Thiohalobacter thiocyanaticus: one gene and its partner. The protein of the gene in region 2 interacts with the protein of the main gene of each other region in a pairwise test. Links are inferred from orthologs where the notes say so. Each region holds a gene or a part of one and is shown on either strand. Other genes may lie near its edges.

The links.
Region 1: the proteins of CFK21_RS05050 (region 2) and groL interact in binary tests that used the Escherichia coli proteins (3 or more experiments, as listed by UniProt). The link is inferred for Thiohalobacter thiocyanaticus from one-to-one orthologs.

Annotation. Positions count from the first base shown.
Region 1 is NZ_AP018052.1:624,839-636,680, reverse strand. The notes cover bases 4,440-7,272. They hold groL (chaperonin GroEL), read right to left. Parts: upstream 6,766-7,272; coding sequence 5,113-6,765; downstream 4,440-5,112. Other genes in these bases: groES (co-chaperone GroES), read right to left, coding at 6,811-7,101; CFK21_RS02945 (hypothetical protein), read left to right, coding at 4,440-4,747. In the rest of the region: glnE (bifunctional [glutamate--ammonia ligase]-adenylyl-L-tyrosine phosphorylase/[glutamate--ammonia-ligase] adenylyltransferase), read right to left, coding at 1-1,456; CFK21_RS02955 (PilT/PilU family type 4a pilus ATPase), read left to right, coding at 1,741-2,919; CFK21_RS02950 (RNA polymerase sigma factor), read left to right, coding at 3,414-3,977; more of CFK21_RS02945, read left to right, coding at 3,977-4,439; CFK21_RS02930 (FxsA family protein), read right to left, coding at 7,564-8,016; divalent-cation tolerance protein CutA, read left to right, coding at 8,346-8,669; CFK21_RS02920 (protein-disulfide reductase DsbD), read left to right, coding at 8,717-11,044; CFK21_RS02915 (GIY-YIG nuclease family protein), read right to left, coding at 11,179-11,469; prsR (PEP-CTERM-box response regulator transcription factor), read right to left, coding at 11,663-11,842.
Region 2 is NZ_AP018052.1:1,078,843-1,090,642, reverse strand. What follows is about bases 8,981-11,771. They hold CFK21_RS05050 (ABC transporter ATP-binding protein), read right to left. Parts: upstream 10,898-11,771; coding sequence 10,064-10,897; downstream 8,981-10,063. Other genes in these bases: CFK21_RS05040 (calcium/sodium antiporter), read left to right, coding at 11,289-11,771; CFK21_RS05045 (hypothetical protein), read left to right, coding at 11,061-11,246; mlaE (lipid asymmetry maintenance ABC transporter permease subunit MlaE), read right to left, coding at 9,268-10,050; mlaD (outer membrane lipid asymmetry maintenance protein MlaD), read right to left, coding at 8,981-9,266. Outside these bases: CFK21_RS05110 (DUF2066 domain-containing protein), read right to left, coding at 1-460; purM (phosphoribosylformylglycinamidine cyclo-ligase), read left to right, coding at 578-1,627; purN (phosphoribosylglycinamide formyltransferase), read left to right, coding at 1,643-2,299; CFK21_RS05095 (DUF3108 domain-containing protein), read left to right, coding at 2,671-3,468; hisC (histidinol-phosphate transaminase), read right to left, coding at 3,557-4,648; hisD (histidinol dehydrogenase), read right to left, coding at 4,660-5,961; hisG (ATP phosphoribosyltransferase), read right to left, coding at 6,158-6,799; murA (UDP-N-acetylglucosamine 1-carboxyvinyltransferase), read right to left, coding at 6,888-8,147; CFK21_RS05070 (BolA family protein), read right to left, coding at 8,154-8,399; CFK21_RS05065 (STAS domain-containing protein), read right to left, coding at 8,488-8,793; more of mlaD, read right to left, coding at 8,790-8,980; more of CFK21_RS05040, read left to right, coding at 11,772-11,800. UniProt on the Escherichia coli protein: Part of the ABC transporter complex MlaFEDB, which is involved in a phospholipid transport pathway that maintains lipid asymmetry in the outer membrane by retrograde trafficking of phospholipids from the outer membrane to the inner membrane.

The DNA of each region.
Region 1 (11,842 bases), 450 kb from region 2 along the record:
GCAGGGCCAGGGCGGCCTCCTCGTCGAGCTGGTCCTGCCACAGGCCGGCCAGGGCCTCGGTCTCGCGGTCGCCCTCCTCGCTGGTGTGGGGCGAGCCGAACACCTGCTGGAACTGCTCCTCGACGAAGCGACGGTGCCGGTCCAGCTGCTTGAGAAACGCCGCCCAGTCGGGGAAGTCCATGGCCAGGGCCAGCCGGGCCTGCCCGGCCGCGTCGGTGGGCAGTTCGTGGGTCTGCTCGTCGGCGAACGCCTGCAGCCGGTTCTCGGTCCGGCGCAGGAAGCCGTAGGCCTGGATCAGGCGCTCGACGGCGAAGCCCGGCAGCAGGTCCAGCCGGGCCAGGTTGCGCAGCACGTCCTGCACCTGGCGCAGCCGCAGGCGCGCCTCCTGGCCGCCGCGGATGAGCTGGAAGGCCTGGGCGATGAACTCCACCTCGCGGATGCCGCCGGGGCCGAGCTTGATGTTGTCCTCCATGCCGCGCCTCTGGACCTGGCGCGTGATCATGGCCTTCATTTCGCGCAGCTGCTCGAAGGCGCCGTAGTCCAGGTAGCGGCGGTAGATAAAGGGCCGCAGCAGTTCCATCAGTTCGGCGGCCTGGTCCGGGTCGCCCGCCACCGGATGCGCCTTGATCAGGGCATAGCGCTCCCACTCCCGACCCTGGGACTGGTAGTACTCCTCCAGCATGTCGAAATCCATCACCAGCGGGCCGCTGTCGCCATAGGGCCGCAGCCGCATGTCCACCCGGTAGACGAAGCCCTCGCCGGTCTGACGGTTCAGCGTATCGATCAGCTGCTGGCCAAGACGGGTGAAGAATTCCTCGTAACTCAGGCCGTCGCGCTTGCCCAGCCGACCGGGCTCGGGGTAGGCGAAGATCAGGTCGATGTCGGAGGAGAAGTTCAACTCCCCAGCCCCCAGCTTGCCCATCCCCAGCACCACCAGCGACTGGGGCCGGCCGGCGCTGTCCTTCGGCGTGCCCAGCTCCCTGCACAGCCAGGCATGGAGCCGCTCCAGCGTCACCTGCAGACAAGCCGTGGCCAACTCGGTCAGCTCGCGCAGCACCTCGTCCAGCCCGGCCCAGCCGGCCAGGTCGCGCCAGGCGATGCGCACCATCTCGCGGCGGCGGAAACGGCGCAGGGCCTCGCCCAGGTCGAAGGCGTTGAGCGCCTCGGCGGTCGCCGTCTCGGCCCGGGCCCGCAACTCGCCGCGCGCGGTATCGGCAAGCAGTTCACCGGACTCCAGCAGTTCGGCCAGCAGCCCGGGCTCGCGCTCGCAACTCTGAGCGACATACTCGCTCGCGGCCCAGACCCGGGCCAGGGGGCGCAGGAAATCCGGATGCGCCGGGATGCGCATGTCCTCGGTCTCCGCACGCTCGCGGTAGCGCGCCCAGGCCCGCTGGACATCCTCGCGCAGGATCTCCGGCAGCCCGGCGGCAATCTCCTCAAATGTGACGGGGTTCACACGGGGTCCTTAATGTCGTGTTTTCTCGCAAGTTTACGCCATGTTACGCACTGGCGGCCGACGCTGAAAACGTCCCCGCCAGTCGGATTTTCCCGTCATTGCGAGCGCAGCGCGGCAATCTCGTCACGCAGAATCAACCGGTTGGAGATTGCCACGGCGCTGCGCGCCTCGCAATGACGGCCTGTCCGGGGCTGGCGCCGACGTCTCAAGCCCCATGCCGGCGGGCCGACACAATAGAGAACTTCCAATTGCGGATTTAATTCGTCATCCCGGGGTGAATAAGAATGGAATTCAAGGATTATCTCAAGATCATGGTCATGAAGGACGCCTCCGACCTCTACCTGAGCACGGGGGCGCCGCCCTGCGCCAAGTTCCATGGCCAACTCAAGGTGGTGGAGAAGGCCACCATGACGCCGGAGCGCATCCGCGAGATCGCCTACTCGCTGATGAGCGAAACCCAGCAGAAGGACTTCGAGAAGAAGCCGGAAATGAACCTGGCCATCTCCGAGCACAATGTCGGCCGCTTCCGCGTCAACATCTTCAAGCAGCGCAACAGCATCGGCATGGTGGTGCGCAACATCAAGACCGATATCCCGGCGTGGCAGGACCTGGGGCTGCCGCCCATCCTCACCGACGTGTTGATGAGCAAGCGCGGCCTGGTGCTGTTCGTGGGCGCGACCGGCTCGGGCAAGTCCACCTCGCTGGCCTCGCTGATCGACTATCGCAACACCAACGCCACCGGCCACATCATCACCATCGAGGATCCGATCGAGTTCATCCACTCGCACAAGAAGTCCATCGTCAACCAGCGCGAGGTCGGGCTGGACACCGATTCCTATGAAGACGCCCTGGCCAACACCCTGCGCCAGGCGCCGGACGTGATCCTGATCGGCGAGATCCGCCATCGCGAGACCATGGAGCATGCCATCTCCTTCGCCGAGACCGGCCACCTCTGCCTGTCCACCCTGCACGCCAACAACGCCAACCAGGCGCTGGACCGCATCATCAACTTCTTCCCCGAGGAGAAGCGCGACCAGTTGCTGCTGGACCTGTCGCTGAACCTGCGCGCCTTCATCTCCCAGCGCCTGGTGCAGACCGTCGACGGCCAGCGCACCGCGGCGATCGAGATCCTGCTGGGCACCCCGCTGGTCAAGGAACTGGTGCGCCGCGGCGATGTGCACGAGATCAAGGAGGTCATGGAGAAATCCGAGAACCTCGGCATGCAGACCTTCGACATGGCGCTGTACAACCTCTACATGGAAGGCCGGATCAGCCTGGAAGAGGCGCTGCGCAATGCCGACTCCCCCAACAACCTGCGCCTGCGCATCAATCTCACGGCCGAGGACGCCGAGCAGGCCCTGGCCGAGAAGAGCGAATCCTTCAGTCTGGAGGAGGACGATACCCCGAGCAGCAACATCGCCACCGCCGGCGGCGGGCTGGGGTTGAAGCTGGCGGACGAATGACAGCCCCGTCGTAGTTCGGGTTAGCCTGAAAGGCGTAACCCGACACTCGCCGCGGCCTGTCGGGTTACGCTGCGCTAACCCGACCTACGCCCTTTCCCGCCCCCGATTGTTGGGCTTCGCGCTGCTCAGCCCAACCTGCCTGTCGGACATAAAAAAGCCCCGGCCGGAGTGGCCGGGGCAAGCCTCACAGGGGTGGAGGAGTACGTGTTCGGCGAGAAAACATGGCCTTGAGTGGAGGGAGACAATGTCAACCGAACGGCCCCTGTACACCCTCCTAGACGCCGCCCCTGTCAGATTTATTCCTACCCCCGTCTGCATACTCCATCGCCGGCCCCGCCGCGGGCCGACCGGCAGCGCGGCCCGCACGGCGCCGGGCTGTTTTTTATGGAATAATCCGTTCCGAACAGCCGTCTTGATTTGAAACAACAGCCGCTCCCTCAAGCAGGGGCGGCCTGCAGCCGGCACCACAACCGCCGGGGGCTAGAGGAGAGACAATGAAACTGGTCAAACTTTTCGGCCGGAACCAGGCGTTTCGTCAACGCCTGGAAGGCAACCGGGAACGGCTGTATCGCATCGCCTACTCCTGGTGTCACGAACCGGCGCTGGCAGACGATCTGGTGCAGGAGACTATGGAAAAGGCCCTGAAGAAATCCGGCCAGCTGCGTGAACTGGAGGCGCTGGACACCTGGCTGTTCAGCATCCTCAACAACGCCTGGCGCGATCATTTCCGGCGCAGCCGCGACACGGTGGATATCGACGATATCCCCTTCGTCAGCGACTCCTCGCCGGAGGACGAAGGCCACACCCACCAGGTGGTCACCGAGGTGCGCGGCGCCATCGCCACCCTGCCGATTGGCCAGCGCCAGGTGCTGACCCTGGTGGACCTGGAGGGCTGCTCCTATATCGAAGTGGCCAACATTCTCGGGGTGCCGGTGGGCACGGTGATGAGCCGGCTGTGCCGGGCACGCAGGGCGCTCAAGGAACGCCTGCTGGGCACCGATCTGATGCGCGATGCCGCCACAGATGACAACCCGACCCGTATCAGGAGAATCAAGTAATGTCATCCGACGACAAGCTCATCTCCGACGAGCATCTCAACGCCTTCATCGACAATCAACTCGATGCCGATGAGAAGAGCCGCATCCTGTCGACCATCAAGTCGGACAGCGAGTTGAGCCATCGCGCCTGTGAAATCAAGCGCCTGCGCGAACTGGTCCAGCACGCCTACGAGCTGCCCTCGGAACGTGCCGAGCACAGCGGTCATGGTCGCGCCCTGCGCGGCCCATTGCAGGCCGTGGCTGCCGCCGCACTGCTGGTCGTCGGCGCCGCGGCCGGCTGGATTTCCAATGCCCAGCTGCATCCCGGCAACAATGACCTGGACGTCAAGGCCATGTACCTGGACGAGGAAAGGGCCTTTCAGACCGCGCAGGTCGACGAGGCCCCCACCGTACAGGGCGGGCGCAAGATCCTGCTGCACATCAGTTCCGACGACCCGCAGAAGCTGGAACAGGCGCTGGACACCACCGAGCGGCTGCTCCAGACCTATCGCGCCCGCCACATGCCGGTGGAACTGGAACTGGTGGCCAATGCCGGCGGCCTGAACCTGCTGCGGGCCGACATCTCGCCCTTCGCCGACCGCATCGAGGACCTGCAGTTCAGGTACGAGGAACTGACCTTCTTCGCCTGCCAGACCGCCATCAACCAGATGCTGGAGCGCGAGCACCGCGACCAGGTGCCGCCGCTGCTGCCGCAGGCCCTGACCACGCCCAACGCGCTGGACCAGATCCTGACCCGGCTGCAGGAGGGGTGGGTGTATATCAGCGTCTGATCGATCCGCTTGCGCGGAGACAGAAAACGGGCCCTCGCGGCCCGTTTTTTTTGATGACGGAAACAGAGCGCAGGTCGGGCCAGCGCAGCGTAACCCGCATGCCGCGGTGGATGTCGGGTTACGCCTTCCAGGCCAACCCGACCTGCGGTACTTCCGCGGTATCAAAAAACGGGTCTTCACGGCCCGTTTTTTGATAAAGGAACGTCATCCCCGCGCAGGCGGGGATCCAGATACCGCGCGGTTGCTGGATTCCCGCCTGCGCGGGAATGACGGGAAAAGCGAATTCCTCAATCCCTGATCCCACAAAAAAACCCCGCCACAAAGGGCGGGGTTCTTCGTTTCTGACGACAGCAGAACGGTTGGGCTTACATCATCCCCATACCGCCCATGCCGCCCATGCCGCCCATGTCGGGGGCGCCGGCGCCGGCGCCCTCGCCTTCCTCGGGCATGTCAGCCACCATGCACTCGGTGGTGATCATCAGACCGGAGACGGAGGCGGCGTTCTGCAGGGCCGAGCGGGTCACCTTGGTCGGGTCCAGGATACCCATCTCGATCATGTCGGCGTACTCGCCGGTGGCGGCGTTGTAGCCGTAGTTGCCACTGCCTTCCTCGACCTTGGCCAGGATGACGGAGGGCTCCTCACCGGTGTTGCCGACGATCTGACGCAGCGGCTCTTCCATGGCGCGGCGGGCGATGTTGATGCCGACGTCCTGATCGTGGTTGTCGCCGGTCAGTTTCGCGATACCGGCACGGGCACGGATCAGGGCCACGCCGCCGCCCGGCACCACGCCTTCCTCGACCGCCGCACGGGTGGCGTGCAGGGCGTCCTCGACGCGCGCCTTCTTCTCCTTCATTTCCATCTCGGTGGCGGCACCGACCTTGATCACGGCCACGCCGCCGGCCAGCTTGGCCACGCGCTCCTGCAGCTTCTCGCGATCGTAATCGGAGGTGGCCTCCTCGATCTGGGTGCGGATCTGGGTCACGCGCGCCTCGATGTCTTCCTTCTTGCCGACACCGTCGATAATGGTGGTGTTTTCCTTGGTGACCTGCACCTTCTTGGCGTTGCCCAGCTCATCCAGGGTGGCCTTCTCCAGGCTCATACCGGTCTCTTCGGAGATCACGGTACCGCCGGTCAGGACCGCGACATCCTGCAGCATGGCCTTGCGGCGGTCGCCGAAGCCCGGGGCCTTGACGGCGCAGACCTTGACGATGCCGCGGATGCTGTTGACCACCAGGGTGGCCAGGGCTTCGCCCTCGATGTCCTCGGCGATGATCATCAGCGGCTTGCCGGCCTTGGCCACGCCTTCCAGCACCGGCAGCAGCTCGCGGATGTTGGAGATCTTCTTGTCGTGGATCAGGATGTAGGGGTCATCCAGCTCGGCGCTCATGCTCTGCTGGTTGTTGACGAAGTACGGCGACAGGTAGCCGCGGTCGAACTGCATGCCCTCGACCACGTCCAGCTCGTTGTACAGGGAGGTGCCTTCCTCGACGGTGATCACACCTTCCTTGCCGACCTTCTCCATGGCATCGGCGATGGTCTTGCCGATGGACTCGTCGGAGTTGGCGGAAATGGTGCCGACCTGGGCGATGGCCTTGGTGTCGGAGCAGGGGTTGGAGAGCTTCTTCAGTTCCTCGACGGCGGCGATCACGGCCTTGTCGATGCCGCGCTTGAGGTCCATCGGGTTCATGCCGGCGGCCACGGCCTTCATGCCTTCCTTGAAGATGCTCTGGGCCAGCACGGTCGCGGTGGTGGTGCCGTCACCGGCCACATCAGAAGTCTGGGAAGCGACTTCCTTGACCATCTGGGCACCCATGTTCTCGAACTTGTCCTTGAGCTCGATCTCCTTGGCGACGGAGACGCCGTCCTTGGTCACGGTGGGAGCGCCGAAGGCCTTCTCCAGCACCACGTTACGGCCCTTCGGGCCCAGGGTGACCTTGACCGCGTTGGCCAGGATGTTCACGCCCTTGACCATGCGCTGACGCGCATCATCACTGAATCTGACTTCTTTCGCTGACATATTGCTAATCCTCTCCTGAAAATTCTGTTATGCGGCGGCCCGGGCTCAGCCCTCGATGACGGCCATCACGTCTTCTTCACGCATGACCAGCAGATCCTGGTCCTCAACCTTGACCTCGGTGCCGGAGTACTTGCCGAACAGGACCTTGTCGCCGACCTTGATGTCCAGCGGACGCAGTTCGCCGTTCTCCAGGATCTTGCCGTTACCGACGGCAACCACCTCACCGCGGATGGGCTTTTCGGTTGCCGAGTCCGGGATCACGATCCCACCGGCCGTGGTGCGTTCTTCTTCCATACGCTTGATGATCACGCGATCATGCAACGGACGAATATTCATCTGGCACTCTCCTTAAAAACCAAAGATGGTCATTGGGTTGTGAGTGTTAGCACTCGTTTGTAGTGAGTGCTAATAATAGCGGCGGCGATTGGAGTTTCAAGGGGGATGCGATTAAATTTATTTTCTCATGGAAAAACAGGTTTAATCTCAGGCGGGGAAACCGGCCCGAATGGGGCATATTCCGACCGCGCCATCCCCGCGCAGGCGGGGATGACAGGAACAGAGCGTAGGTCGGGTTAGCGCAGCGTAACCCGACATGCCGCGGTGGATGTCGGGTTACGCCTTCCAGGCTAACCCGACCTACGGTACTGCTGGATTCCCGCCTGAGCGGGAATGACGGATTTAATGCCGCATCGCAGGGTGGGTGAAGGCGCATTGCGCCGCAGCCCATCGTGGACCGACAGCGGTGCGCTGGGTTGCGCTGCGCTCCACCCATCCTACATTGACTTATAATATACTGTTTTATTTATCATTTTCACGCGTATATTCGCCTTCCAGCGTCACCGGCCCCTTGGGCTGGCCGCCGGCGGGGCCGGCGCCCGGCGGCGGTCCGCCGCCCAGCTGACGGGCGATCCAGGCCCGGATCAGGGCCTGGCGCAGGGGCGGGATCAGGCCGAGAAAGCCCAGGGCGTCGGTGAAAAAGCCCGGGGTCAGCAGCAGGACGCCGCTGATGACCAGCACCACCCCTTCCAGCATCTCCACCGCCGGCAGTTCGCCGCGGGCCATGGACAGCTGCAGCCGCTGCAGGGTGGAAAAGCCCTGGAAGCGCAGCAGCAGGGCCCCCAGCACGGCGGTGAATACGACCATGAAAACCGTGGGGACGGCGCCGATCCAGCCCCCGACCTTGATCAGGAAATAGATCTCGACCAGGGGGACGCTGAGAAACAGCAGGAGCAGTACGGCGAAGGGATTCATCCCCGGAACCATAACGGATGGCCCCGGGGGCGGCAACATCAGTATCCGCCGCTTCCGGCATCCCCCCCACCTTCCGGCATCCCCCACCTTCCGTCATCCCCCCCACCTTCCGTCATCCCCCCCACCTTCCGTCATCCCCCCACCTTCCGTCATCCCGGCGCAGGCCGGGATCCAGAACCCGCCGCGGTCAGTGGATCCCGGCCGGAGCCTGTGCCGGTGCAGGCCGGTACCGGGATGACGTCTGAGGGGAAATGAAATATCCCCCCAGCCTCAACCGTCTCTGCCCTCAAGGGTTTCCCTCAATCACCGACTTGGTTATCTTCCCGCCCATGAAGGACAAATACTGCATCGTGCTGGTTACCGCACCGGAAGCCGACGCCCGCACCATCGCCCGTGCCCTGGTGGCCCAGGATCTGGCGGCCTGCGTGAACATCGTGGCGAATCTCACTTCGGTCTACCGCTGGCAGGGCGAGGTGGAGGAGGACACCGAGCAGCTGCTGGTGATCAAGACCCGCCGCGATGTCCTGGAGGCCCTGAAGGCGGCCGTGCTGGAAGCCCATCCCTATGAACTTCCGGAAATTATCGCAGTCCCAATTGTGGATGGCCTGAGCGGCTACCTGGACTGGATCGACGAGAGCGTACTGCTTCAATGACACCCATATCCCTGACTTCCCCGTCATGCCGGCGCAGGCCGGCATCCATGCATCTGACCCCGCTGGGTTCCGGTCTGCGCCGGAACGACGGGAAAGAGGCCACGGCCAGGGGTTTCCCGGCACTGCGCTTCCTCGGCCTGCTGTTGTCCCTGTTGCTGCTGCCGCTGCAGTCCCACGCCCTCTGGGGCGATGACGAACTGCTGTCCGCCGACGAGGCCTTCGCCATCAGCGCCGAAATGGCCGGTCCGGACCGGGTGCGCGTGACCTGGGACATCGCCGACGACTTCTACATGTACCGCCAGCGGGTGCAGCTGCACTCCGATACCGCGGGGGTGACGGTCGGCACGCCGGAATTTCCTGCCGGCAAGATGAAGCAGGACGAGACCTTCGGCGAGGTGGAGGTCTACTTCGACAAACTCAGCATCACCGCGCCGGTGGAGCGCACCGCCGGTGCCCCGGCCGAGTTCGTGCTGCGCGCCGTCTCCCAGGGCTGCATGGAATCGCGCGGCATCTGCTACACCCCGCACACCCAGAAGCTCACCCTGGCCCTGCCCGCCGCGGCGGCCGCCAGCGGCGACGCCGCCCCGCCGACCGGCGAACAGAGCTTCGGCGGCGGCGGCTTCGGCATGGAGAGCGATCTGCTCGACGTCGACGACGCCTTCCAGCTGGAGACCGCCGTCATCGACGGCAATACCCTGGAGGCACGCTGGGAGATCGCCCCCGGCTACTATCTCTATCGCGACAAGTTCAGCTTTCAGCTGCTTGAGGGCGAAGGCGTGGCGCTGGGCACGGCCGACTTCCCCGCCGGCGAGATGAAGGACGACGAGACCTTCGGCCGGGTCGAGGTCTATCACGACGGCGTCACCGCCACCCTGCCGCTGCAGCGCACCGCGACCGACCCGACCGCCATCCGCCTGTCCATCGGCTACCAGGGCTGCGCCGAGGGCCGCATCTGCTACACCCCGCAGACCCGCGAGGTCAGCCTGGAACTGCCGCAGGCCGCCGCCACCGTCGCCGAGCTGAGTGTCGATGACAGCGCAGCCGCCGCCCCCCCGGTCACCGAACAGGACCGCATCGCCCAGAGCCTGGCCAGCGGCAACACACCGCTGGTGATCCTGACCTTCTTCGGCTTCGGCCTGCTGCTGGCCTTCACCCCCTGCGTGTTCCCGATGATCCCGATCCTGTCCTCGATCATCGTCGGCCAGGGCGAAGACATCACCACCCGGCGCGCCTTCACCCTGTCGCTGGTCTATGTGCTGGCCATGGCCCTGACCTACACCGTGGCCGGCGTGATCGCGGGCCTGTCCGGCGAGAACCTGCAGGCGGCCTTCCAGAACCCCTGGATCCTGGGCAGCTTCGCCACCGTGTTCGTGCTGCTGTCGCTGTCCATGTTCGGTTTCTACGATCTGCAGATACCGGCCTCCTGGCAGAGCAAGCTCAGCGAGATCAGCAACAAGCAGCAGGGCGGCACCCTCACCGGCGTGGCCATTATGGGCTTCCTGTCCGCGCTGATCGTCGGCCCCTGCGTGGCCGCGCCGCTGGCCGGCGCGCTGATCTACATCGGTCAGACCGGCGACCCCTACCTGGGCGGGGCGGCCCTGTTCGCCCTGAGCATGGGCATGGGCGCGCCGCTGCTGGCCATCGGCACCGGCGCGGGCAAGGTGCTGCCGCGCGCCGGCGACTGGATGAACGCCATCAAGGCCACCTTCGGCGTGCTGCTGCTGGCCGTGGCCATCTGGATGCTGGAGCGCATCATCCCCACCGCCGCCGCCATGCTGCTGTGGGCCGCCCTGCTCATCATCAGCGCCATCTACATGGGCGCCATGGACCGGCTGGACGTGGACGCCAGTGGCTGGCAGAAGCTGTTCAAGGGCATGGGGGTGGTGCTGCTGGCCTGGGGCGTGATCCTGCTCATCGGCGTGGCCGCCGGCGCCCGCGACACCCTGCAGCCGCTGCGCGGGCTGGCACTCGCCGGCGGCGGCACCACCGCCCAGGCCCAGGCGCAGGGCATCGAGTTCAAGACCATCAAGAGTCTGGATGACCTGCAACGCGAGGTCGCCGCCGCCTCGACTCAGGGCAGGAGCGTGCTGCTGGATTTCTATGCCGACTGGTGCACCGACTGTCACCGCATGGAGAAGAACACCTTCAGCGACCCGCAGGTGCAGCAGGCCCTGGCCAACACCGTGACGCTGAAGGCCGACGTCACCGCCAACGATGACATCGACAAGGCCCTGCTCAAGCATTTCCGCATCCCCGGCCCGCCCAGCCTGATCCTCTACGATGCCAGCGGCGAGGAACTGCGGCGCTATCGCATCATGGGCTACATGGGGCCTGAGGAGTTCGCCGCGCATGTGAATGCGGCGTTTGGGGGGTGAGTGAGGAGTGACCCCTTCATTCTCTCGCCGTTAATTATCCCGTCATCCCCACGCAGGCGGGGATCCAGACTCAGCCATCCCCATGGATTCCCACCTGCACGGGAATGACGGAATAGTGGGCTTCGCGGACAGCATCACAACAGATCTGAATACAGATCCCGCCACTGCGGATTCATTTTTTCAATCGCCCGCAGTTTCCAGGCACGCCTCCACTTCTTTATCGCCTTTTCCCGGCAAATTGCCGAATCCATGTTTCCATGCCACTCATACCATACGAGCATGGTGACACCGTATTTTCGTGTAAACCCTTCAACCGCATGAGTTCTGTGCTCCCAGACACGCTTCACGATATCTGAGGTTACACCTGTGTAAAGGGTTCCATTTCTTTTACTGGCGAGGATATAAACGCACGGCTGCCTTTTCATTACCCAACCTCCATGTCGGATAACAAACGGTTCTAGTGTCTGTGATTGCAGTGGTCTCTGGATCCCGGCCTGCGCCGGGATGACGGAAGAGGGAGGCCGCCCTCACGCCTCACGCCTCACGCCTCACGCCTCACGCCTCACGCCTCACGCCTCACGCCTCACGCCTCACGCCTCACGCCTCACGCCTCACGCCTCACGACTTCAGATTATATTTCTTCAACAGGTCATACATGGTCGGCCGGCTCACACCGAGCAGTTCGGCGGCCTGGGAGATCTTGCCGCCGCAGTGGTTCATGGCGCGCAGGATGGCCTGCTTCTCGGCCTGTTCGCGGATCTCGCGCAGGTCGAAGCTCTGATCGTCGTTGGCGTGGTC
Region 2 (11,800 bases):
GCGGATGGTCGCTGTCGGCGCCGATCAGACGGCGCTGATCACCGCCCACGGCCAGCCACAGCAACAGCGGCGGCCGCTCCCGCCCCCAGACCGGCAGGCCGTTGGCCCGCAGTACCCGTTCCACGGCGGTACCGTCGAAATGCACATTCAGTTCCAGTGCGGCGTCCGCTGCCGGTGCCGCGTCCAGATAACGGAACTGCTGAACATACTGTTCCGGCTGCGCCAGCAGCGGCTCGATCCCGACCAGGCGGGCGGCATCGCGCTCACCGGTCACCCGGACCAGCAGCTGCTGCATGGCCTGGCGCAGCGCCTCGGCCCGGGCCGGCGAGGAACGATCCGCCACCGGGACCTGGACCGCGTACATGCGCTCGGCGGCGCCGGCCGCGCCGGCCAGCAGGAAGGCGATCAGGCCCAGCGCCAGCAGCCGGCGGCAGCCACACATCAGACGGTATCCGCTCATGGTGTTGTATCTATCGTCTCGTATTGCGGTGCGATTGCGCGGTACAATAGCACAAATGCATTCGCCGCCCGCCCCCCCCCGGCAGGCCGCGCATACCCGTACTTGGAGATCGCCGCAGTGAGTTCCCGTTCCCCCGAAGGCCCGCTCAGCTACAAGGACGCGGGCGTGGACATCGACGCCGGCAACGCCCTGGTCGAACGCATCAAGCCCGCCGTCAGGGCCACCCACCGCGAGGGCGTGCTCGGCGGGCTCGGCGGTTTCGGCGGCCTGTTCGAACTGCCCTGGGACAGGTACCGCAACCCGGTGCTGGTCTCCGGCACCGACGGCGTAGGCACCAAGCTCAAGCTGGCCATCCAGACCAACCGGCATGACGGCATCGGCATCGACCTGGTGGCCATGTGCGTCAATGACATCGTGGTCACCGGGGCCGAGCCGCTGTTCTTTCTCGACTATTACGCCACCGGCCATCTGGATGTCGATACCGGCGCAACCGTGGTGGCGGGCATCGCCGAGGGCTGCCGCCAGGCCGGGGCGGCCCTGATCGGCGGCGAAACCGCCGAGATGCCCGGCATGTACACTGAGGGCGACTATGATCTGGCCGGCTTTGCGGTCGGTATCGTGGAGAAGGATCGCATCATCACCGGCGAGACCGTCCAGCCGGGCGACGCGCTGCTGGCACTGGGGGCCAGCGGCCCGCACTCCAACGGCTATTCGCTCATCCGCCGCATCCTCGAACGCACCGGCGCCGACCTGACGCAGCCGCTGGGTGCCGGCACCCTGGGCGAGGCCCTGCTTGCTCCGACCCGCATCTATGTCAAATCCCTTCTGGCCCTGCTGGAACAGGTGCAGGTGAAGGCCCTGGCGCACATCACCGGCGGCGGCCTGCCGGAGAATCTGCCGCGGGTGCTGCCGGCCGGCTGCCGGGCCGTGCTGGATGCCGGCAGCTGGGACTGGCCAGAGGTATTCCACTGGCTGCAGGACGGCGGCAACGTGGCCGAGGCCGAGATGTACCGCACCTTCAATTGCGGTGTAGGCATGGTGCTCGTCGTCCCCGCTGACCAGGTCGACACCGCATTGACGCTGCTGGCCGGGACGGGCGAACAGGCCTGGCGCCTGGGCGGGATCGTCGCCGGCGAGGGCGCGGCCGCGGTCGAATTCAGCCGCTGAGCCGGTCGTATCCCCATGCCTGTCCGGACCGACAAGCTGCCTGTGGTCATTCTGATTTCCGGCCGTGGCAGCAACCTGCAGGCCATCCTCGACCAGGCCGCCGGCGGCACCCTGCCGATCGAAATCCGCGCTGTGATCAGCAATGTCCCCGGCGCCTATGGTCTGGAGCGCGCCCGCCAGGCCGGGATCGAAACGCAGGTGCTGTCCCACAAGGGCTTCGCCGACCGCGAAGCCTATGACCGCGCCCTGATCGAGTTGATCGACGGCTATGCCCCCGGACTGGTGGTGCTGGCCGGCTTCATGCGCATCCTGACCCCGGCCTTCGTCCGCCATTACGCCCGGCGGCTGCTCAACATCCACCCCTCCCTGCTGCCGCGCCACCGCGGGCTGAACACCCATGCCCGGGCGCTGGAGGAAGGCGATGCGGAACACGGCGCCAGCGTGCACCTGGTCACCGAGGAACTCGACGGCGGACCGGTGCTGATCCAGGCGCGGGTGCCGGTGCATCCCGGCGACGATCCCGACACCCTCGCTGCCCGGGTACTGGAACAGGAGCATCGCCTCTACCCCGAGGCCATCCGCTGGTTCGCCGCAGGCAGGATCGACTTCGACGACGAACAGGTGCACCTGGACGGCCGGCCGCTGACCGAACCGGTGCAGCTGCAGCCATAGGCATATCGGCCAGAACCAAAGAGCGCCACGGAATACACGGAAAGCACGGACTAAAAAAATGCCGGGAACGCAGGTCGGGTTACGCTGCGTCAACCCGACCTGCAAATCTGAATCGGGTTTCAGCCATCCCGTCATTCCCACGGAGGCGGGAATCCGGAACGGGGCGGGCAGAAAGGCGCTGGATCCCCGCCTTCGCGGGGATGACGTCCCAACAGGTGGTCCGGCATCAATGTCGGATTACACCCTGCGGGCTGATCCGACCTGCGGTTTATCCACATCGAATCATCATTTTTCCGTGCTTTCCGTGGCGCTCTTGAGCCCGCCCCGAGCGCAACCTGACAAAACCCGACGGGCCGCATACACTCAGGCGAATGAAGCCGCGTCCACGTCACAGCCTTTCCCGTGCCTGCCTGCCGCTGTGGTTGTGGCTTGCGCTGCTGCTCCCGCCGACCGCGACCGCGGATGAACTGCCCTACCCCGCCTTCACCGCCCTGTATCGGCTCTATGTCAACGGCATCGCCATCGGCCACCAGGAAATCACGCTGGTGGCAGACCCCGACAGCGGCTATCGCTACAGCGCCAAGACCGATTCCATCGGGATCGCGGCCTTTCTGCGCGACGATTCGCTGCGCGAACTGAGTCGCTTCAGCTATGATCGGGGAGGCATCCGGCCGCGGGAATACGAATACCATCATCATCGCCGCGACCACGAACGGCATGTCCGCATCAGCTTCGACTGGGAAGCGAATCAGGTGGTCAATGAGGTGCAGGGGGAAGGCTGGCGGATGGAGGTGCCCGACGGCGCCCTGGACAAGTTGGTGGTACAGCTTGCGCTGCTGCTGGATCTGCAGCGGGGCAAGCGGGAACTGGAGTATGCCATCGCCGACGGCGGCCATCTGAAGACCTTCCGCTACCAGCTGCGCAGGCAGGAAGGGCTGCACACGCCGGCGGGCAGATTCCATACGCTGAAACTGGAACGATTGCGCGCAGACCAGGACCGTACCACCTACCTGTGGGTCGCGCCCGAACTGGATTACCTGCCGGTGCAGATCAAACAGATCGACCAGGAGGATGGGACGGAATATCTGAGTCGGCTGCTGACGCGGGATCTGTTGCCGGATGAACAGGAATCAGGGGTCAGGGGGCAGGATAAGGCTAAAGAGCCCTAGTCAGGTCTGTGTACACTGGATCCCCGCCTTCGCGGGGATGACGGAGCCGAAGCAAGTACCATACATTCCGGATTCCTGATCCCTGACCCTACAGATCCAGAATCTCCTGCATCGCCGCGATGAAGGCGGCGTTCTCCTCCGGCGTGCCCACCGTCACCCGCAGGCAGTCGCTGAGCATGCCGCCGGCGTGACTGAGGTTCTTGATCAGGATGTTGCGCTCGCGCAGACCGGCGAAGATGGCGTCGGCCTCGCCGGCGGCGGTGCGGAACAGGATGAAGTTGGCCTCCGAGGGATAGATCGTCAGGCTGGGCATGGCGGCCAGGGCGTCATGCAGCTGTGCGCGGTCGGCGCGGATCTGCCCGGTCTGCTCGTCCAGTACCTGGCGGTGATCGAGGGCGAATTCGGCACTGGCCTGGGTCAGGACATTGATGTTGTAGGGCAGTCGGGTCTTGTCGATCTCGCCCAGCCATTCGGCGCGTCCGGCCAGCAGCCCCAGACGCAGACCGGCCAGCCCCATCTTGGAGACGGTACGCATCACCAGCAGGTTGTCATAATCGGCCAGCGCGGCCATGAAGCTGTCGCTGGCGAAGGCGGCGTAGGCCTCGTCCAGCACCACCAGCCCCGGGGCGGCCTGGATGATACGGTGGATATCCCCGGCGGCGAACAGGTTGCCGGTGGGATTGTTGGGATAGGCCAGGAACACCAGCGCCGGCTGCTGCGCCTCGATTGCGCTCAACATGGCCGGGGTATCGAGTGAGAAATCCGCCTGCAGCGGCACGCCGGCGAAACGCAGGCCCGCCACCTCGGCGATCATGCGGTACATCACGAAGGTCGGCTCCGGCGCCATGACGACCCGGTCGGGGCCGGCAACGGCCAGCGCCAGCATCTGGATCAGTTCATCGGAGCCGTTGCCCAGCAGCAGGTCCATGCCCGCAGGCACCTCCATCTCGGCCAGCAGGCGCTGTCTGAGGCTGGCGGCGGCCGGATCGGGGTAGCGGTTGAGACTGACGTGGCGCAGCCGTTCCAGCCAGGCACCGATCATCTCCGGCGGCCAGGGATAGGGGTTTTCCATCGCGTCCAGTTTGATGCAGTTGCCCGGATCCGGCACGTGATAGGCGGACAGCGCCCGGATCCCGGGGCGGATGAGCCGCTCAACCTGTTGTGAAAGCTCCTCGCTCATACGCCGGTCCGCTACTTCTTCACCCGGTACGCGGCCGAGCGGGCATGGGCGCTCAGTCCCTCGCCGGCGGCCAGTTCGGCCGCGGTCTGCCCCAGCGCCGAGGCCCCCTCGGCCGAACAGTAGATGATGCTGGAGCGCTTCTGGAAGTCGTACACCCCCAGCGGCGAGGAAAAGCGCGCCGTGCGCGAGGTCGGCAGCACATGGTTGGGCCCGGCGCAGTAGTCGCCCAGGGCCTCGGCTGTGTAACGGCCCATGAAGATGGCCCCGGCATGGTGGATGTTCTCCGCCAGCGCCTGCGGATCCGCCACCGACAACTCCAGATGCTCGGGGGCGATGTAATCGGCCACTCGTGCGGCTTCGTCCAGGTCCCGGACCTGGATCAATGCCCCGCGGCTGCCCAGCGAGGTGCGGATGATGTCGGCGCGGCCCATCTCCGGCAGCAGTTTCGCGATACTCTCGCGCACCCGTTCCAGAAAGTCCGCGTCCGGGCTGATGAGGATGGCCTGCGCGTCCTCGTCATGCTCGGCCTGGGAGAACAGATCCATGGCGATCCAGTCGGGATCGGTCTGGCCGTCGCAGATGACCAGGATCTCGGAGGGGCCGGCGATCATGTCGATGCCGACCGCGCCGAACACCATGCCCTTGGCGGTGGCGACATAGATATTGCCCGGGCCGACGATCTTGTCCACCTGCGGCACCGTCTCGGTCCCGAAGGCCAGCGCAGCCACGGCCTGGGCGCCGCCCAGGGTGAACACCCGGTCCACCCCGGCGATGGCGGCGGCGGCCAGCACCAGGTCGTTGCGCTCGCCGGCCGGTGTCGGCACCACCATGATCAGTTCGCGCACGCCGGCGACCTTGGCCGGAATCGCATTCATCAGCACCGAGGAGGGATAGGCCGCCTTGCCGCCGGGCACATACAACCCGACCCGGTCCATGGGCGTGACCTTCTGGCCCAGCACGGTGCCGTCGGCCTCGGTATAGGACCAGGATTCCAGCTTCTGATGTTCGGCATAGGCGCGGATGCGCCCGGCCGCCGTCTCCAGCGCGGCGCGGCGCTCGGCGGGGATGCGCTCGAGCGCGGCCTGCAGCGCGTCGGAGGGCAGTTCCAGTTCGGCCATGCCCGCGGCCTGCATGCGGTCGAAGCGGTTGGTGTACTCGACCAGGGCGGCATCACCGCGCTGACGCACATCCCGCAGGATCCCGCGCACGGTGGTGTTGACCGCGTCGTCGGACACGCCTTCCCAGGCCAGCAGGGCATCGAGCTGCGGCCAGAAGTCGGCGTCCTGCGTGGAAAGCTGCTTGATCTCGACCATAGCGGTTGACTCGAAAGTTAGGGAACCTCTGATTAATTACAAAATACCCGTCATTGCGAGCAAAGCGTGGCAATCTCGTAATGCAGAATCAACCGGTTGGAGATTGCCACGTCGCTGCGCGCCATAGAACCCCTTCGGGCTTCATCATGGCTACCCTACCCTTCGGGTCAGGGCATCGCAATGACGGGAATGACCCTCAGCTGTTGCGTTGTTCCACGGCCTCGCGCATCAGTCCGATGAAGTCGTTGACGGCGGCGTGCTTCATCTTCATCGCCGCCTTGTTCACCACCAGGCGGGAACTGATGTCGGCGATATGCTCCAGCGGGACCAGTCCGTTGGCCTTGAGGGTATTGCCGGTATCGACCAGGTCCACGATCAGGTCCGACAGCCCGACCAGCGGCGCCAGTTCCATGGAGCCGTAGAGCTTGATCACCTCCACCTGCCGGCCCTTGCTGGCATAGTGGTTGCGCGCGCTCTGCACGTACTTGGTGGCGATGCGCAGGCGGCCGGTGGTCTGGTCGCCGCCCGGCCGGCCCGCCACCATGAGCCGGCAGCGGGCGATCCTCAGATCCAGCGGCTCGTACAGCCCCTGGCCGCCGTGTTCGAGCAGGATGTCCTTGCCGGCAATACCCAGGTCCGCGGCGCCGTACTGGACGTAGGTCGGCACGTCGATGGTGCGGATGATGACGATCTTGACCTCGGGCCGGGTGGTATCGAGGATCAGCTTGCGGCTGGTCTCCGGATCGTCGATCAGTTCGATGCCGGCATGCGCCAGCAGCGGCAGCGAATCCTTGAAGATGCGGCCCTTGGAGACGGCGATGGTCAGTGGTTCGGTCATTGCGTCAGACTCTGTTTCACTATATGGATCGGGCTGATTCCGGGTGAGGAGTGAGGAGGAAACCCATTCTTACACACTCCTCACTCCCTCACCCCGGCACCCGCCGGATGCGCCCACCCAGCTGGGTCAGCTTCTCCTCGATGCATTCGTAGCCGCGGTCGATATGATAGATCCGATCCACCAGGGTATCGCCCTCGGCCACCAGACCGGCCAGCACCAGACTGGCCGAGGCGCGCAGATCGGTCGCCATCACCGGCGCCCCGGTCAGCCGCTCCACGCCGCGGGTGATGGCGGTGTTGCCCTCCACGCGCACGTCCGCGCCCATGCGCTGCAGTTCCTGGATGTGCATAAAGCGGTTCTCGAATACCGTCTCGGTCACGGTCCCGGTACCCTCGGCGATGGCATTGAGCGCAGTGAACTGGGCCTGCATATCGGTCGGGAAGGCCGGATAGGGCGCGGTGCGCACATTCACCGCCTGCGGCCGCCGGCCTTCCATGTCCAGTTCGATCCAGTCCTCGCCCAGGGTGAGCCTGGCCCCGGCCTCGCGCAGCACCTGCAGCACCGCGTCCAGCACCTCCGGGCGGGTGTCCTTGAGCTTGACGCGGCCCCGGGTGATGGCGCCGGCAACCAGGTAGGTGCCGGTCTCGATGCGGTCCGGCAGCACCCGGTAGTCACTGCCGTGGAGGCTATCCACGCCCTGAATGTGGAGGGTGTCGGTCCCGGCGCCCTCGATCTGCGCGCCCATGCTGATCAGGCACTCGGCCAGGTCGATGACCTCCGGCTCCCGCGCGGCGTTCTCGATCAGGGTCTCGCCGCGGGCCAGCGCCGCGGCCATCATCAGGTTCTCGGTCCCGGTCACCGTGACCATATCCATTACCAGCCGGTTGCCGTGCAGCCGCTCGGCCCGGGCGCGGATATAGCCGGCCTCGACATCGATCTCCGCCCCCATCGCCCGCAGCCCCTTGATATGCAGGTCCACTGGCCGCGAGCCGATGGCACAGCCGCCGGGCAGCGAGACATCGGCGCGGCCGTAGCGGGCCAGCAACGGACCCAGTACCAGGATGGAGGCGCGCATGGTCTTGACCAGGTCGTAGGGCGCCTCGAACGAATGAATGGTGCCGGGATCGGTCTCGATGACCATGCGCTCGTCCACCACCAGACGCATCCCCAGCCGGCCGAGCAGTTCCATGGTGGTGGTGACATCCTGCAGATGCGGGACGTTGCTCAGCCGCATCGGACCGTCGGCCAGCAGGGTGGCCGCCAGGATCGGCAGCACCGCGTTCTTGGCGCCGGAGATGCGGATCTCGCCGTCCAGGCGGCCGTCACCGGTGATGATCAGTTTATCCACGGAGTTTTACTGCGCTGACTGCTTCTCGGCCCACTGCTCGGGGGTGTAGGTCTTCAGCGCCAGGGCATGGATCGCGCCCTGGAAGCCGTCGCCCAGGGTTTTGTAGACGGCCTGGTGCTGCTTGACCATGTTCAGGTCGGCGAAACCGGGGCTGATCACGGTCGCCTCGAAGTGGTCACCGTCACCGGTGACAATAACCTCGGCATCCGGCAGGCCCTTTTCGATCAATTGTTTGACTTCCTCGGCTTGCATGACGTTGGCTCCGCTTTGCTGGTACAAGGCGGGCCATGATAACGGCTTTTGAAGGTGAAGGTAATGGCACCGGGGATCCCCGGCCGGTTCAGTCCCGCGCCAGCGGCAGGATCTCGTCCAGGCTGCTGACCCGGGCGATGTCCAGCATCTGGGCCGGCATGTTGAGCAGGCGCAGTGCCTTGTCCAGCCGCCTGGCCTCGCGCATCCACTCGATGAGCAGGGCCAGGCCGGCGCTGTCGGCCCGCTCCACCCCGCTCAGATCCACATCCAGTGTGCCGGCCGAGGCGAACAGCGGCGCGGCCTGTTGCTGCAGCGCCGGCACGGAGTAAAAGCTCAGATCGCCCTCCACCCGCAGCCGGGCGTCGCCCTCGGGACGGATGCGCGCCTGACTCACTTCTCAGCGCCTCCGCTGGCCTGGCTGTAGAGGAACTGGCCGATGATCTGCTCCAGCACCAGCGCCGACTGGGTCAGGCGGATCTCGTCACCGTCCTCCAGCACCTCCATCGCCCCGCCGGGCTCGAGCGCCACGTACTGCTCGCCCAGCAGGCCGGCGGTGAAGATCTGGGCCGAGGTATCGTCGGGGAACTCGGCGTAGTTCTCATCGATGGCCAGCTGGACCACCGCCTCGAAGCTGGTGGTGTCGTACTCGATGCCGGTGACCCGGCCCACCCGCACCCCGGCCACCGAGACCGGCGCGCGCACCTTCAGTCCGCCGACATTGTCGAACCGGGCCTCCAGGGTATAGGTGCCGTTGCCCTGGCCCAGGGTACTGAGGTTGCTGACCTGCATGGCCAGCATGAACAGGGCCGCCAGGCCCAGGGCCACGAACAGGCCGACCCAGATTTCCAGCACACGTGTACGATCCATATCAGACTTCCCCGAACATCAATGCCGTGAGAACAAAATCCAGCCCCAGCACCGCCAGCGCCGAGTGCACCACCGTGCGGGTGGTGGCCCGGCTCACCCCCTCCGAGGTGGGTACCGTATCATAGCCTTCGAACACCGCGATCCAGGTCACCACGAAGCCGAACACGATGCTCTTGATGACGCCGTTGTAGATATCCTTCTCCAACTCCACGGCCGACTGCATCTGCGACCAGAAGGCGCCTTCATCCACCCCCAGCAGGTTCACCCCGACCAGATAGCCGCCGTAGACGCCCACCGCGCTGAAGATGGCGGCCAGCAGCGGCATGGAGATGAAGCCGGCCAGGAAGCGCGGCGCGATCACGCGCTTGACCGGATCCACCGCCATCATCTCCATGCCGGAGAGCTGCTCGGTGGCCTTCATCAGGCCGATCTCGGCGGTGAGCGCCGAACCGGCGCGGCCGGCGAACAGCAGCGCCGTGACCACCGGCCCCAGTTCGCGCACCAGCGACAGGGCCACCATCACCCCGAGCGATTCCTCGGCGCCGTAATCCACCAGGGTACGGTAGCCCTGCAGTCCCAGCACCATGCCCACGAACAGCCCCGAGACCAGGATGATCAGCAGCGACAGCACGCCGACGGAGTAGATCTGCTGGACCAGCAGCCGCAGCCGCGGCAGCAGGCTGGGCAATCCGGCCAGTACATGCAGCAGGAACAGGTTGCCGCGGCCGAGCCGGCCGAAGAAGTCCAGCCAGACGCGGCCCAGCCGCTGCAGGGCATCGAGCAGTCGCGTGAACACCTCAGCCGGCCTCGTCCAGCAGATCGTCGAGGTAGTCGCGCCCCGGATAATGAAAGGGCACCGGCCCGTCGGGCAGGCCGCGCATGAACTGGTTCACCCAGGGCGAGTCGGAGCGGTTGAGCGCCTCCGGCGGGCCGTGCTCGACCACCTTGCCGTCGGAGACGACATAGATGTAATCGGCGATCGAGGCGGTCTCCTGCACGTCATGGGAGACGATGATCGAGGTCAGACCGAGGGCATCGTTGAGCAGCCGGATCAGCTGCACCAGTGCGCCCATGGAAATGGGATCCTGGCCGGTGAAGGGTTCGTCGTACATGATCATCATCGGATCCAGCGCAATGGCGCGGGCCAGGGCCACGCGCCGGGCCATGCCGCCGGAGAGTTCGTTGGGCATCAGCTCGCGGGCACCGCGCAGGCCCACGGCCTGCAGCTTCATCAGCACCAGGTCGCGGATCAGCCGCTCATCCAGCGCGGTATGCTCACGCAGCGGGAAGGCGACATTGTCGTACACCGACATGTCGGTGAGCAGGGCCCCGCTCTGGAACAGCATGCCCATACGCTTGCGCAGCTCATACAGTGCGGTGTGCCCCAGCTTCGGGACTTCCCGGCCGTCGACCCGGATGCTGCCGGCATGGGGCTTGAGCTGGCCGCCGATCAGCCGCAGCAGGGTGGTCTTGCCGGTCCCGCTGGGTCCCATGATGGCGGTGACCCTGCCGCGCGGAATATCGAGATCGATACCGTCGAAGATCCAGCGTCGTCCGCGCGCAAACCGCAGACCGCGGACCTCGACCAGGCTGGCGGCGGTTGTCTGCTGTTGTTCTTGTGTTTCGCTCACGGGTTGTGGCAGCCCTGTTGATGTCGTCAAGTCAGACGCAATTGCGGATTGTACCAGCAGAAATTCGCTGGCGAATCTACCACGCCGGCCGCTCGCTGTCGCCTCCGCTGCCCCGAGCACTGCGCTTCAGGTATGATTGACCGCCATTACGCGGGATGGTTGCATGTCCAACATCGTACAGTTCAAGCGCCCGAAGGCCGCCGAGAAACACAAGGGCAATACCCTGTGCCGACGCGGCTTTCACAAGTGGGAGCCGGTCAAGGGGACGCCCTTCGACGTCGACAGCGGGCGGCTGGTCACGCGTTATCGCTGCGTGCGCTGCGGCGCCACCCGGACCGAAGCCCGCTGAACCGGGACAATCCGCAGACTCAATGAGGTTGCGTAGACAATGATGTGGCAGTTCCTCCTGGCCGTGATCGGCGGCTTCGCGCTGCTGGTCTGGGGCGCCGATCGCTTCGTGGTCGGCGCCGCCGCCACCGCTCGCAACCTGGGCGTGGCGCCGCTGATCATCGGCCTGACCATCGTCGGCATGGGCACCTCGGCCCCGGAGATGCTGGTCTCGGCCATGGCCGCCTGGGACGGCAATCCCGGCCTGGGCATGGGCAACGCCATCGGCTCCAACATCGCCAACGTCGGCCTGATCCTCGGGCTGACCGCCCTGATCGTGCCGCTGCAGGTCTCCTCCATCACCCTGCGGCGCGAGTTTCCGGTGCTGCTGGGCATCATGCTGGTGGCCTTTATCCTGGTCGCCGACGGCGACCTCAACCGTCTCGACGGCGGCCTGTTACTGCTGGGCATGGGCCTGATGCTGGTGTGGCTGGTCTGGCTCGGCCTCAACAGCCGCGGCGACGGCGTCGATCCACTGCTGGCCGAATACACCGAGGAGATTCCGGTCGGCATGGC